2 regions of the Duganella sp. S19_KUP01_CR8 genome follow, and region 2 is predicted to be linked to the other one. Evidence: predicted binding sites of a transcription regulator. Region 2 holds the regulator's gene; the other holds the start of a gene.

Region 1 (7,651 bases), on a different contig from region 2:
CGCCGGTGATGCTGGTGAAGCGGAATTCCGCGTCCTGTTCCCAATACCAGTCGGACGACAGCGCCAGCAGGCGGCGGAAGCGCAGCTCGCTTTCCTGCAAGGCCTCCTCGGTGCGCTTGCGGGCGGCGACGTCTTCGTTCAGGCGCTCATTGCTTAGTTGCAGGGCGCGGGTGCGCTCCTCGACCAGCCGCTGCACCCGCACCGAGCGCCGTGTCAGCGAGTTGACGAAGGCCGCCGTCAGCAGCGAGAACAGCAGGCCGCCGATCAAGGTCGACAGCGAACCCAGGTGGCTGGCCAGGAAGGGGCGCGGCAGCGGCGTCACCTGCACGTGCCAGGCCTTGCCGGCCGCGCTGAAGGTGCGGGTGTAGAGGTCGTGGTAGTCGAAGGCCAGCCAGCGCTGCAGGGGCTTGGCCGCCACCGCCTGCTCGCCCGGCTGGCCGAGGCTGAAGATCAGGTTGTCCGGGCGGACGTCGTCGCCGACGTAGACCCGCACCACCAGCGAGGCGTCGTCCAGCAGGTCGGCGACATGCAGGATTTTGTGGATCAGGTCGGTGGAGCGGATGACGGCGCCGGTGTTGCCGATCCAGGCCGCGCGCCGCTGCGCCGCCGTGGCCGTTTGCGCGCCGGGACGGTAGACCGGCATCAGCAGCACGAAGCCTTGCTGGTTGCCGCGTTCCTGCGCCAGCCGCAGCAGCGGCGTGGCCATGATCACGCCGGCCGCCACCGCCTGATTGATGGTGTTGGACATGGGACCCAGCGACATCACGTCCAGCCCGAACGCCGCCTCGTTGCCTGACAGCGGTTCCAGGTAGTCGACGATCGCGTGTTGCGGCCGCGACGACAGCGGCAGGCGGCCGCCGTCGAACATGGCGTAGCCGGGATAGCGGTCTTGCAGCGTGGCCGCATGGCGGCGCGCCTCGTCGTCGTTGAGCACGCGGTGGTAGTTGAAAGCTTGCACAAAAGGATAACGCGCCAGCAGCGGTCGGGTGAAGTCGCCGAACTGCTCGCGGCTGACCGGTCCCACCGACTTGAACAGGTCGTTGAGGATGGTGACCAGTTCCAGCGTATCGTCCAGGCCGCGGCGGATGGCGGCCGCCCGTACCTGCGCGCGCTGCTGGAAACTGAGTTCCATCTTGCCATACTCCAGCGCGCTGACCGCGACGAACAGCATGCCGGTGACCGCCATCCCGGTGACCAGTGTCAGCGTCGCGGCCAGCGAGAACGGCGGTGACTTGAGGAACAGCGGCATGCGGCGCTTTCTGGGTGGGGACGGCAGAGCGTGCGGATGAATCTAGTGTGTCATAAGTCATGCTTTTACGACAGTTATTTGGACCGTTGGCACCTGTGGGATTGTCTTATGCAAGCCACGGTTCGGGGCAGGATTGATGTTATATTGACACGTCCCCGGCCTTGGAGGAGCACCGACCATGAAACCCGTTCATGTCGTCACCCGCCGCAGCTTTCTGGCGCAGATCGCCCGCACCGGCGGCGCGGCGGCCGCGTTTGCCGCGCTTGACGCACTGGGCTGCGCCAGCCTGGCCTGGGGCGAGGACCTGGCCTACCGGGGGCCGCCGGTGCTGCCGGGCGGACTGGGCAAGGGCAAGCGCGTCACCATCCTCGGCGCCGGCGTGGCCGGCCTGACGGCGGCCTACCAGCTGGGCAAGGCCGGCTTCGCGTGCACGGTGCTGGAAGCGCGTCACCGGCCCGGCGGCCGCAGCTGGACCATCCGTGGCGGCGACCGCTTCGAGCAGAGCGACGGCGTGCAGCAGGCGCGCTGGCCCAAGGCGCCGCACCTGTATCTGAACCCCGGTCCGGCGCGCATCTCGCACCACCACCGCGCGGTGCTGGGCTATTGCCGCGAGTTCGGCGTGCCGCTGGAAATCATGATGAACGACGACCGTGCCGCCTTGTTGCAGGACGACGCGGCCTTCGGCGGCAAGCCGGTGCAGGCGCGCCAGGTGTTGGGCGACACGCACGGCTATTTCGGCGAGCTGCTGGGCAAGGCCGTCTCCACCGGCAGGCTGGACCAGGAACTGAGCCAGCAAGACCGCGAGCGCTTGCTCGGCGCCATCGCCAGCTTCGGCGATTTGCAGCGCGACGGCCGCTACGCCGGCAGCCCGCGCAGCGGCTACAGCGCCACGCCGGGGCCGGGGCGGCCGCACGGCGCGGTGCGCGCGCCGCTGCCGCTGGACGAGCTGCTGCGGGCCGACTTCTGGCAGTTCAAGGCGTCCTTCGCCGAAGACTTCGACCAGGCCGGCACCATGCTGCAACCGGTGGGCGGCATGGACCGCTTTCCGATGGCGTTCGCCAAACGGGTAGGGCAGGTGATCCGCTACGACACGGTGGTCGACGAAATCCGCAAGACGGCGCAGGGCGCGCGCGTGGTCTTCCATCGCGGCGGCGGCCGCAGCGTCGTCGACAGCGATTATCTGATCTGCACCTTGCCGCTGTCGGTGTTGCGCGGCATCGCCAACGATTTCGCGCCGGCCTACCAAAAGGCCATCGCCGAGGTCGAGTATGCGCGCTCGGCCAAGACCGCGTTCTACGCGCCGCGCCGCTTCTGGGAGCAGGACGACGGCATCTACGGCGGCCTGTCGTGGACCAGCCGCGACGTCACGCAAATCCTCTATCCGTCGCACGGCATCGGCCAGGCCGACGGCGTGCTGGTCGGCTCCTACTGCTTCGGCGCCACGCCCGGCGACGACATGGGCCAGTATCCGCTGGCCGAGCGCATCGAGAAGGCGCTGGCGGCGGGCGAGGCGATCCACCCCGGCTACCGCCGCATGGTGCGCGACGGCGTCAACATCGCCTGGCCCAAGGTGCCGTACAGCCTGGGTTCCTGGGCCGAGTGGAAACCGGAACAATACGACACCGTCTACCAGCTGCTGCAACAGCCGGACGGCCCGATCTACTTCGCCGGCGAGTACCTGGGCTACCTCAGCTCATGGCAGGAGGGCGCGGTGCTGTCGGCCCACCATGTGATCGAACAACTGGCGGCGCGGGTGCGCGCCTGAATTTTTCCCTGAAAGGATGCATATGAAATTGACCGTCCCGTTGCTACTCGCTTCTTTGGTTGCCTTGCCGGCCGCCGCCCAGCTCAAGGTCCAGCACCTGCAAAGCGCCGACAGCGGCATCGCCAGCGCCGTGTGGGCCGGCGACACGCTGTACGTCTCGGGCAAACTGGCCAAGTCGTTCGACGGCGACACCAGGGCGCAGACGGCCGATGTGCTCAAACAGTTCGAAGCCACGCTGCGCGAGCAGGGCCTGGGCATGGGCGACGTGGTGCAGATGCGGGTCTACCTGGTGGCGGACGCCGCCGGCAAGCTGGATTTCGCCGGCATGAACGAGGCCTACAAGGACTACTTCGGCACGGCGGCCCAGCCCAACAAGCCGGCCCGCGCCACGGTGCAGGTGGCGGCGCTGGTGGTGCCCAAGGCGCTGGTGGAGATCGAAGTGGTGGCGGTGCGTGGGTTGCCGGCCAAAAAATAGCTCTTTCCAACCCGGCATGCTTCAGCGATAAGCCTGCCGCGCCACTTAGGGGTCAGACCCCGTACGGGGTCTGACCCCGCTTGGCAGTGCGGGGTTCCAGCGCAGGCGCAGCACGATCCAGTGCGCCAGCAGGCGGTTGAACAGCGCGAAGCCGAGGCCGTGGCTGCGCGCCACCCGCTGCTGCATGGCCAGCGCCGGCGACGGCTTGCCGCCCTTGACCGCGAACAGGATGCGGTTGTTGCCGGCGATGCCGCGGAACCAGCAGATGCGGCCCTGGAAGGTTTCGCGCAGGCGCCGCAGCATGGGGCCGTACTGCGGATCGTAGCTGAAGATATTGGCCACCATCACGCCGCCGGGCCGCAGCGCGCGGCGGCAGTCGGCGTAGAAGGCGGCACTGCCCAGCGCCGGCGGCAGGCCCTCGGCGTCGAAGCCGTCCACCAGCAGCACGTCGGCGGCGCCGTCCAGGCCGGCCATGTACTCGGTGGCGTCGGCCTGGATGATGCGGAAACGCGGATTGTCGCGCGGAATGGCGAACTGCTCGCGCAGCGCGATCACGTCGGCGCGCAGCTCCAGCACGGTGATGCGGCTGTGCGGCAGGTAGCGGTAGCAGAACTTGGCCAGCGAGCCGCCGCCCAGCCCGACCATGACGATGTGCTCCGGCCTCGGATGGAACAGCACGAAACACATCATCGCGCGCGCATAGCTGAGCACCAGCTCGTCCGGCCGCGACAGCCGCATCTCGCTCTGGACCATGCCGGGCTGGAATTCGAGCGAGCGCTTGTCGCCGCGCGTGTGCACTTGCGGCAGCTTGGGGGGCGGGGGGGCAGTCATATTGTGGATTTGCAAGGTCAATTTATAGTAGCATGCCGGCCAGTAAGCCACATTGCATTTACAGAAGCAACATTTGTAGGTACATTGGCGATAGCATAGGCCAGCCCCTCCGGCGGCCCCATTGGAGACAGAGACGATGTTTTTAGACCACCCAACGCTTACCGCCACCAACAGCTTCACCGAACCTGACCGCATGGAGCGCCTGCTGCGCGTGTACGGCTACGTGGTGGCGCTGGCGGACATGGCCGGCAAGCCGGCCTTTATCGAAAAAGTCAGCCAGCTGCACGACCACAAGGGCACGCTGATCGTGTTCTGGCACGACGCGCCGACCGACGACGAAAAGGCCTATTTCTCCCAGGCCTGGGCCAGCAAGATGGGCGACGGCAGCACCAACGTCGAGCACGAGGTCTGACCCGCCGCAGGTCATGGATATAAAAACCTTGGTACTGGCGCTGGCGCTGGGCAATCTGAGCCTGTGCGCGGCGCTGTTCTTTTTTGAGCAGCAGCGGCGCCGCGACGGCCAGCCGTCGGCCGCCAGCACCTGGGGCATGGCCAAGCAGTTCCAGGCCGTGGCCTGGGGCCTGCTGTTCCTGCGCGGCACGCTGCCGGACTTCCTCACCATCCCCTTCGCCAATGCCTTGCTGTTCGCCGGTTTCGCGCTGGACGCCTCGGCGCTGTGGGAGCAGGCCGGCCGCCGCGTATGGCGGCGCTACCTGCTGCCGGCGCTGGGTGCGGCGATCGGCGTGTTCACCGGCGCCTGGCTGCTGGAACTGCCGGCCGCCGAACGCATCGCCATCGCCTCGCTGATCATCGGTTTCTTCTTCATCGCCGGCGCCGCCGCGCTGGGCCGGGGCTGGAGCGCCGGCACCTTGCTGCGGCGCTACCTGGTGCTGTCCTCGCTGCTGCTGGCGCTGGCCGTGATGGCGCGCGGCCTGCTGACGGCGCTGCTGCCGGACGGCTGGGGCTGGGTCAGCCCGGCGCTGATCCAGGGCGTCGGCATCGCCGCGCTGTACCTGATGATGCTGAGCAATGCCTTCGGTTATCTGCTGCTGACCCGCGAGCAGCAACAGGCCGAGCTGGCGCGGTTGGAAGTGGTCGACGCCCTGACCGACGTGCCCAACCGGCGCGGCTTCTACCAGACGCTGACGCCGTGGATCGCGCTGGCGCGCCGGCCCGGCATGCCGACTTCGCTGATCATCCTGAACCTCGATCATTTCAAGCGCGTCAACGACAACTACGGCCATCCGGTGGGCGACCTGGTGCTCAAGGCCATGGTCGACGTCTGCAAAAAACAACTGCGCGACAGCGACCTGATGGGCCGCCTGGGCGGCGCCGAATTCGCCATCCAGCTGCCGCGCACCTCGCTGGAGGATGCGCTGATGGTGGCCGAACGTATCCGCAACGCCGTCGCCGCGCAGCCGGTGAAGGCGGAAAAAGCCGTCATCAACATGACCGCCAGCCTGGGCGTGACCACCATCCGCGCCGACGACACCACCGTCAGCCTGTTCAAGCGCGCCGACGAGGCGCTGCAACTGGCCAAGCAAGCCGGCCGCAACCGCGTGGTCGAAGCGCAGGCCGGCGCCGGAGCGCTGGAAGCCTGAATTGATACACCGCTGTCATCAGCAGGTAACAAACTGCGCTTATCGTGATTATAATCATGTAAATCGTTTAGTTTGATTCACCCGCGAGCCTTCGTAGCCGTTTGCCGAGAGAGGCTTCCAAATATGTACGCAGCAGTAGATCTGGGTTCCAACAGTTTTCGCCTCCACATCGGCAAGCATGACGGGGAGGCGATCCGCGTCCTGAAATCCGTGCGCGAACCGATCCGCCTGGCCGCCGGCTTGGACGACAAGGGCAACCTGACCGCCGCCGCCATGCAGACCGCGCTGGCCTGCCTGAAAAACTTCCGCGCCGTGCTGGCCGCCTACAAGCTCGATGGCGTGCGCGTGGTGGCCACGTCGGCCATGCGGGTGGCGCGCAATTCCGCCGCCTTCCTGCCCGAAGCCGAACTGGCGATCGGTTATCCGATCGAGATCATCTCCGGCGAGGAGGAGGGGCGCCTGATCTACATGGGCGTGGCCAGCGCGCTGGCGCTGCCGGGCGAACGGCGGCTGGTGATCGACATCGGCGGCGGTTCCACCGAGTTGATACTGGGGCGCGGCCAGGAAATCGAGCGGGTCGAGTCGTTCAGCGTCGGCACGGTCAAGCAAAGCCTGTCGTTCTTCATCGGCGGCCGGGTCGATTCGGCCTCGTACGAGGCGGCCATCCTGTCGGCGCGCAGCCATTTCGAGGACGCGGCGCCGCCTTACCATCCGCAGTACTGGAAGCAGTGCTACGGCTCCTCCGGCACCGCCCGCACCATCGCCGACATCATCGTCAAGAACGGCATCGGCCGCGAAGTCAATATCGAGACGCTCACCGCGCTCAAACAGCGCTTCATCGAATTCGGCCACGTCAGCCGGATCGAGATGGCGGGCCTGCGCCCGGACCGCGCCGGCACCATCATCGGCGGCCTGGCGATCCTGATCGGCCTGGTGCACGAGCTGGACATCCCGGTGGTGCAGCCGATCGAGGCCGGCCTGCGCATGGGCGTGATGTGGGATTTGCACCTGCGCTCGACCAAGCGTGACCGCCGCGAACAATCGGTGCAGGCCTGCCTGCTCAAGTTCCATTGCGACGAGCGGCGCGCCAACCGCGTGGCCGACGATGCGCTGGCGCTGTATATGCAGACCAAGCCGGCCGGCGACCAGTACTCGCGCCACCTGTACTGGAGCGCGCTGCTGCATGAAATGGGCATGGTGGTGTCGCACACCGGCTACCACAAGCACGCCGCCTACATGATCGAGAACGCCGACCTGCCGGGCTTCACGGCGCGCGAGCAGAAGACCATGGCCCGGCTGATCTCCGCCCACAAGGGCAACCTGCGCAAGGTGGCCGACGCGCTGGCGGAGCCGGATTTCGTCAAGGCGGTGGTGGCGCTGCGGCTGGCGGTGCTGTTCATGCACTCGCGCATGGACATCGACTTCACGCTGATCAAGCTGCGCATGAAGAACCGCATCGAGCTGGAGATCCGCCGCGAATGGATAGGCGACCATCCAACCCTGTCCTACTGGCTGGAGAAGGAACAGGAGCAGTGGGATGAAGTTGGGGTAGACTTCAGCATACGCACCATCGGCTAAACTCTGGGGAGGGCTATGACGAAGGACGTCATCTATCGCAGCTGCGCCGGCGTTTGGGCGTTGCTGGCGCTGTCGCCGGTGTTGCTGGTATCGTCGCCGGCCGGCGCCGCCGGCAAGAAGGAAACCGTGACCCTGTGCTTCGAGCAGCAGGA
Region 2 (7,651 bases):
CGCCGCAGGTGATCAAACGCGCTGCCGACCTCGGCATCGTCCATCTGCACCAGGGCGGCCACGACAAGCTGACGCCGTTCAAGGCGCTGCTGGAAAAGACCGGTCTCACCGCCGACCAGGTCGGCTTCATCGGCGACGACGTGGTCGACCTGCCGATCTTGACGCGCGTCGGTTTCGCCGTCGCCGTGCCGAACGGCCGCGCCGAAGTGCTGGAGCGCGCCCACCACACCACGGTGGCCGCCGGCGGCCGCGGCGCGGTGCGCGAAGTATGCGAGCTGCTGTTGCACGCGCAGGGCACGTACGAGCGCGTGATGGCGCAATTCCTGGTTTGACGAGGATCGAGCATGCGTAAAAAAACAGCCCATCGCTGGCAGCTGACCGTCATCATGGTGGTCGGCGTGTTTGTCGCCGTCGGCAGCTTCTGGCTGGTGCAGGTGGTCAACCAGGCCGGCCAGGATGCGCAGGTGGACCAGCATCGCAACGAGCCGGACTACATCATCGACCGCTTCAGCATGGTGCGCATGAACAAGACCGGCCAGCCGGCCTACATTATCTCCGGCGAAAAGCTGACCCACCGGCCGGTCGACGATGCCTCCGATATCGACAAGCCGATTGTGCACAGCCTGTCCGGCGACCAGCCGCCGATGAATATCAATGCCGACACCGCCCATGTCGATCAGGGCAATACGCGCGTCAAGCTCAGTGGTAATGTGGACGTGGTGCGCCCGGCCGGGCCGCAGACGCAGGCGATGCGCATGACCACGCCGGCGCTGACCGTGTACCCGGACGAAGAACGGATGGAAACCGCCAGCCCGGTGGCGCTGGAAATGGGCAACGCCACCGCCAACGGCATCGGCATGAAGGCCAATAACGCCACCCGCGAAGTGCAGCTGGGCGGACGCGGACAGCTGGTGATGCCGCCGCGCGCCGGCCACTGAGGAAACAATGATGATGAATGGAATGATGATGAAGAAACTGATACTCTCGGCGGCGATGCTGTTGATGGCGGCCGGTGTGGTCCACGCGGAAAAAGCGGATGCGAACAAGCCGACCAAGATCGATTACGACGATTTGCAAATCGACGACGTCAAGCAGATCAAGACGCTGATCGGCAATGTCGTGCTGACGCGCGGCACCCTGCTGATGAAGTCGCCGAAGGCGGTGGTGACCACCGATCCCGAAGGCTATAACTTCGTCGTGCTGACCAGCACGCCAGGTACGCTGTCGACCTTCCGCCAGAAGCGCGACGGCGCCGGCGACCAGTGGATCGAGGGCGAAGCCGAGCGCATCGAATACAGCGACAAGACCGACCTGGTCAAGCTGTTCTCGAAAGCCAAGGTGCGCCAGCTGGAAGGCCCGCGGATGACCAGCGAAGTCAACAGCGAGTTCATTTCCTACGACAGCCGCACCGAGCATTTCGATGTCAAGAACAACGTCTCGGGCGTGAGCAAGCCGGGCGCCGGCCGCGGCACCATGGTGATCCAGCCGACCATCCGTCCGGCCGCGCCGGCCGCCGCATCGACGCCGCCGGCCACGGAGAAGTAAGCATGGAATCATCCTGCGGTAGCACCCTGATCGTACGCGGCCTGCAAAAGACCTACGGCAAGCGCCAGGTCGTGCACGACGTGTCCCTGCAAGTCGAGTGCGGCGAAGTGGTGGGCCTGCTCGGCCCCAACGGCGCCGGCAAGACCACCTCGTTCTACATGATCGTCGGCCTGGTGCCGTCGGACGCCGGCAGCATCGATATCAGCGGCACCGATATCTCCTCGCTGCCGATCCACCGCCGCGCCTCGCTCGGCTTGTCCTACCTGCCGCAGGAAGCGTCGGTGTTCCGCAAGCTGACGGTGGAAGAAAATATCCGCGCCGTCCTCGAAATTCAGAAAGTGGACGGCAAGCCTTTATCCAAGGCTGCCATTGATGAACGGCTCAATACCCTGCTGGCCGATTTGCAAATCGAAAAGCTGCGCGAGAACCAGGCGCTGTCGCTGTCAGGCGGCGAGCGCCGCCGCGTGGAGATCGCGCGCGCACTGGCGACCAATCCGCGCTTCGTGCTGCTCGACGAACCATTCGCCGGGGTCGACCCGATCGCCGTGATTGAGATCCAGCGCATCGTGCGCTTCCTCAAGGAACGCGGCATCGGCGTCCTCATTACCGATCACAATGTGCGCGAGACGCTGGGCATCTGCGACCGCGCATATATCATCAACCAGGGCACGGTATTGGCTTCAGGCCGGCCAGACGACATCATCGCCAACGAATCGGTGCGTCGCGTGTATCTGGGTGAACACTTCCGTATGTAAAACCCATGAAACAGTCTTTGCAACTGCGCACGTCGCAGCACCTCGCGCTGACACCGCAATTGCAGCAGTCGATCCGGCTGCTGCAACTGTCGACGCTGGAGCTGCACCAGGAACTGGAACAGCTGCTGACCGATAATCCGCTGCTGGAGCGCCTCGACGACCCGCTGGACCGCTCGCTGCGGCTGCTGTCGGACGGCGCCATCAGCCAGCAAGCCCCGGTCGGCGACGCGCCGCCGGAAGGCCCGCCCAACGCGCAAGAGGCGCCGGCCGCCGACGCCGACAACTACGACGGCCCGGCCGCCGACACCGAAAGCACCAGCAGCGACGCCGACGTCGACTGGAGCGACGCCGGCCGCAGCAAGGCGCCCGACGACGAGGACTCGCGTCCGCAGCTGGAGGCCAGCCACTGCACGCTGCGCGAGCACCTGATGGAGCAGATGCGGGTGACGGTGCTGGAGATGCGTGACCGCGCGCTGGTCGAGCTGATCATCGACGCGCTGGACGAGAACGGCTACCTCGAAGAATCGCTGGAAGAAATCCTGGCCCGCCTGCCGGAAGAGCTGGAGCTGGAGATCGACGAGTTGCAGACCGCCTTGTCGATGCTGCAAAGCTTCGACCCGATGGGCGTGGGCGCGCGCAACGCGTCCGAATGCCTGGCGCTGCAGATCAAGCGTTTGCCGGCCATCCCGATGGTGACGCGGCGCATGGCGCTGGCGATTGTTGAAAATCATTTGACCTGGTTTGCCCAGCGCGATTTCAACAAACTGAAGAAGGCGCTGCTGTGCGACGACGAAGATTTGCGCGAAGCACAAACCGTCATCCGCCAGTGCAATCCGCATCCGGGTTCGGCGTTCGCGTCGGACGTGTCGGACTACGTGGTGCCGGACGTGATCGTCAAAAAAGCGCGCAACGGCTGGCAAGTGAGCCTGAACAACGACGTCATGCCACGCCTGCGCGTGAACGCCATGTACGCCAACCTGCTCAAGCAGGGAAAAGGCGAGGGCGCGATGGGCGCGCAGCTGCAGGAAGCGAAGTGGCTGATCAAAAATATGCGCCAGCGTTTCGACACGATTTTGCGCGTTGCACAAGCGATAGTAGAACGACAAAAGAACTTTTTCTCCCATGGTGCGGTTGCCATGCGCCCCCTTGTGCTTCGCGAAATTGCTGATACACTGGGACTACACGAGAGCACTATTTCTCGTGTAACAACTCAAAAATATATGCTGACCCCGCATGGCATGTTTGAGTTGAAATATTTCTTTGGTAGCCATGTCGCCACCGAAGCGGGGGGGGAAGCAAGTTCGACGGCGATACGTGCACTCATCGTGCAATTGACAGGAGCAGAAGACCCGAAAAATCCTTTATCCGACAGTAAGATTGCGGACATGCTGGGAGAACAAGGCATGGTGATTGCGCGACGCACTGTTGCCAAATATCGCGAAGCGTTGAAGATCCCGCCAGTCAGTCTCCGTAAATCTTTGTAGTTACTTGGTTCCTGCGCGCCCGGCAGTAATGGGCTCCGCACTAACCGTAAGAAGCGACATTATCTTTAGGAGTGTGTATGAATCTCACCATCAGTGGACATCATCTCGAAGTGACCTCGGCCATCCGTGAATACGTGCAGAACAAGCTGGAACGCGTCACCCGCCACTTTGATCAAGTGATTGATATTGCTGTCATCCTGACTGTAGATAACCTCAAAGAGAAAGAGAAACGCCAGAAGGCTGAAATCAACCTGCGTATGTCGGGCAAGACCGTCTACGTGGAAAGCCTGTCCCAAGACTTGTACGCCGCCATCGATACCTTGATCGACAAGCTGGATCGGCAGGTCATGAAATACAAAGCCAAGGTCCAAGAGCACGGCCACGATGCGATCAAGCATCTCCCGGATAGCTACGAACCCGCTGCCGCCGCCCTATAACAACGGCCCCGGCACCATCAAACTAAGGGTGCAGAGGCGCCCTTTTTTGCGTCCAAATGGTTTAGAGTAAACGTTTTCCAAACTTGGACGGGAGTGGCATGAAACGAGCTAAACTATTTACGGCATGGCTGCTGGCGCTGGCCGCCCCCACCGTGCTGGCCTGCACCGCGCCGCCGCCGGCCGTGATCGACATCGACGCCAACAGCTACTACTCGGATGCGCACCACTCCGTCATCGATCCGGTACTGCGGGCGCGCAATATCGCCAACACCAAGCCGATCGACGACTTCCTGGCCGAGGTGGCGCAGAACGCCAGCCAGGGCAACGCCGCCTGCGCGCTGGGCTGGCTGGAGAGCTGGGCCGGGCAGCGGGCCTTGCTGGGCAAGCTGTCCAGCGAGCAGGCCTGGTACGTGCGCAAGTGGACTTTGGGCGGCATGGCGCTGAGCTACGCCCGCGTCAAGCCGGCCGCCACCCCCGTCCAGCAGCAAACCATCGAAGCCTGGTTCAAGACGCTGGCCGACGCCACCATGGCGCACTCCGATGCCCACAAGGGCACGCGCAATAACCACTACTACTGGGAAGGCCTGGCGGTGACGGCGGTGGGCGGCGTCACGCATGACGAGCGCTACCTGGCCTGGGGCCGCAAGGTGTTCGAGCACGCGATGGCGCAGGTGGCGGCGGACGGTTCGCTGCCGGCGGAAATGGAGCGCGCGGCCAAGGCCTTGCACTACCACGTGTTCGCGGCCGTGCCGCTGGTGATGAGCGCGTCCATCCTGGACCTGCATTCCGCCAAACTGGACCAGCTGATGCGCTTCACGCTGGCCGCCGCGCAAGACCCGTCGGCGATGGAAAAGGCCACCGGTTTCACGCAGGAGCGGGCCAATGTCAGCGAGATGTCGTTCGCCATCGTCTACGCCCGGCACCAGGGCAGGGCGGAGCTGATGCCGCTCAAAGCCAACTTCCAGCCGCGCCTGGGCGGCGACCTCAACCTGGCCAATCCGCTGGAGCATCTGGCGCCCGGCAAGTCGCAGTAGAATAGGGTTTTTTCCACCACACCAAGCACCTCATGAGCGAATACGTCCACACCAGCGTCAGCAACGGAACCGGCTTCATCACGCTGGACCGGCCCAAGGCCTTGAACTCTTTATCGCTGGCGATGGTGCGCGATATCACGCAGGCGCTGATGGCGTGGCGCGACGATAGCGGCGTGGCCGCCGTCGTCATTCGCAGCAGCAGCGAAAAGGCCTTCTGCGCCGGCGGCGACATCCGCTTCTTCTACGACGCCGGCCGCGCCACGCCGCAGGGCGGCAGCGCGCTGGTGGAGGATTTCTTCACCGAGGAATACGCGCTCAATCACCTGATCCATTTTTATCCCAAGCCGTACATCGCGTTGATGGACGGCGTGGTCATGGGCGGCGGCATGGGCGTGGCGCAGGGCGGTCCAGACTGCCGCGTGCGCATCGTCACCGAGCGGACCAGGATGGCCATGCCGGAAGTGAACATCGGCCTGTTTCCGGACGTGGGCGGCAGCTATTTCCTGGCGCGCGCGCCGGGCAAGCTGGGCTGCTATCTTGGCGTCACCGGCGTCACCATCGGAGCGGCAGATGCGCTGCATGCGGGCCTGGCCGATCACTTTGTGCCTGGCAGCGAAATGGCGGCCTTGTCGGTGCTGCTGGAGTCGACGCCGGGCGCGGGATTGGCCGAGGCCATTGCTGCCTTCGCGGCGCCGTTCAAGGCCGCGGCGGGCGACAGCAAGCTGGAGTCCGAGCGCGCCGCTATCGACCGTCACTTCGGCGCCGGTTCGGTGGCCGCGATCACCGCCTCGCTGAAAACGGACGACGGCGCCTTCGCGCAAAAGACGTTGCAAGTGATGGCCACCCGCTCGCCGCTGATGATGTGCGTGACGCATGAGCTGGTCCAGCGCGGCGCCGCATTGGACGTGGCCGATTGCCTGCGCATGGAACGCACGCTGGTGCGCCACAACTTCGAAGACGGCGAAGTGATCGAAGGCGTGCGCGCGCTGGTCATCGACAAGGACAACGCGCCGCAATGGAAGCCGGCGTCGCTGGAAGAAGTCGGCGAGGCCATGGTGCAGCGTTTCTTCCAGCCGGTGTGGCCGGACTACGCCCACCCGCTGCGCCACCTGGACTAAACGCCGATGGCCGTGGAACTGGACCGACTCGACATCCAGATACTGAATCTGCTGCAGGAGGACGCCACCATCCCGCTGCGGCGCATCGCCGAGCAGGTGCACGCGTCCGCCGCCACCTGCCAGCGCCGCATCGCGCAGTTGCGCGCCAGCGGCGTGCTGGTCAAGGAGGTGGCGCTGGTGGACCGCGTGCGCGTCGGCCGTCCGCTGACGGCGTTCGTCACGGTGCAGCTGGAGCAGCAGAATACCTCGCTGCTGAAAATGTTCGAATCGCTGATGCGCGAAGAGTCCGACGTCATGGCTTGCTACGAAGTGGCGGGCGAATTCGACTTCATGCTGGTGGTGACGGCGGTATCGATGGAAGCGTTCCAGGCTTTCACGCGGCGCGTGTTCACGTCGAATAACAACGTCAGCAACTACAAGAGCTTGCTGGCCATGAACTGCGCCAAGTTCGAAACCAAAGTGCCGTTGTGAAGATCGAGTAATTCTTGCATCGGGACGGGCGAGTCTGCAATTTTGCCTCACGGCCGCTCAGTATGATGGGCCTTCCAACTTCAGGAGGACAGCATCATGATCGACCACGTTTCCATCGGCACCCGCGCCCTGCCGCGCGCCACGGATTTCTACACCGCCTGCTTCGCGCCGCTGGGCTACACCTTGCAGCACAGCGACGCCACCCAAGTGATTTACGGCGCCGACGGCGTCTGGAGTTTTTGCCTCTATCCCTCGGCAGCCGAGGGCGTGCTGGCCGGCGATCGCACCCATGTGGCGGTCTCCGCGCCCAGCCAACAGGCGGCCAGGGAGTTCTTTGACGCAGCGATGAGCAAGGGCGCGACGCCCCTGCGTGAGCCCGGTTTACGGCCGGACATCAACGAGCGCTACTTCGGCACCATGATCAAGGACCCGGACGGCCACACCATCGAAGTGGTGCACTGGGGCCGGTGATCAGGCCTGCTCGCGGTGGCGCAGGATGACGCGTTCGGTTTTCTGGAAGTAGGCCGCCAGCTGCTCGGCCATGTAGACCGAGCGGTGCTGGCCGCCGGTGCAGCCCACCGCCACCGTCAGGTAGCTGCGGTTGTCGGTCTTGAAGGACGGCAGCCATTTCTCGATGAAGACGCGGATGTCGTTCATCAGATCCAGCGCGCTCGGCTGGGCGTTGAGGAAATCGATCACCGGCGCATCGCGGCCGGTCAGCGGGCGCAAAGTCAGGTCGTAGTAGGGATTCGGCAGCGCCCGCACGTCGAACACGAAGTCGGCGTCCAGCGGCACGCCCAGCTTGAA

What was found. The regulator sigma-54, encoded in region 2, starts transcription at its own class of promoters, with help from an activator protein. The targets are predictions, from matches to a motif close to TGGCANGNAANCTGCTTT.
Region 1: V6M89_RS16865 (flavin monoamine oxidase family protein) is a predicted target of sigma-54. The motif match lies at 1,298-1,315, and genes of this name have one in related genera.

What each region holds. Positions count from the first base shown of each region.
Region 1 covers NZ_JAQQPR010000015.1:152,903-160,553, forward strand. Annotated here, with positions in the region: gene V6M89_RS16860 (bifunctional diguanylate cyclase/phosphodiesterase) at 1-1,249, opposite strand, end outside; gene V6M89_RS16865 (flavin monoamine oxidase family protein) at 1,428-3,014, shown strand; gene V6M89_RS16870 (Rid family hydrolase) at 3,037-3,489, shown strand; gene V6M89_RS16875 (transferase spermidine synthase) at 3,535-4,320, opposite strand; gene V6M89_RS16880 (hypothetical protein) at 4,457-4,732, shown strand; gene V6M89_RS16885 (GGDEF domain-containing protein) at 4,746-5,921, shown strand; gene V6M89_RS16890 (Ppx/GppA phosphatase family protein) at 6,045-7,499, shown strand; gene V6M89_RS16895 (substrate-binding periplasmic protein) at 7,515-7,651, shown strand, end outside.
Region 2 covers NZ_JAQQPR010000009.1:157,292-164,942, forward strand. Annotated here, with positions in the region: gene V6M89_RS11615 (KdsC family phosphatase) at 1-332, shown strand, start outside; gene lptC (LPS export ABC transporter periplasmic protein LptC) at 345-938, shown strand; gene lptA (lipopolysaccharide transport periplasmic protein LptA) at 946-1,545, shown strand; gene lptB (LPS export ABC transporter ATP-binding protein) at 1,548-2,300, shown strand; gene V6M89_RS11635 (RNA polymerase factor sigma-54) at 2,306-3,784, shown strand; gene hpf (ribosome hibernation-promoting factor, HPF/YfiA family) at 3,862-4,221, shown strand; gene V6M89_RS11645 (alginate lyase family protein) at 4,320-5,255, shown strand; gene V6M89_RS11650 (enoyl-CoA hydratase/isomerase family protein) at 5,288-6,373, shown strand; gene V6M89_RS11655 (Lrp/AsnC family transcriptional regulator) at 6,386-6,844, shown strand; gene V6M89_RS11660 (VOC family protein) at 6,941-7,315, shown strand; gene rapZ (RNase adapter RapZ) at 7,316-7,651, opposite strand, start outside.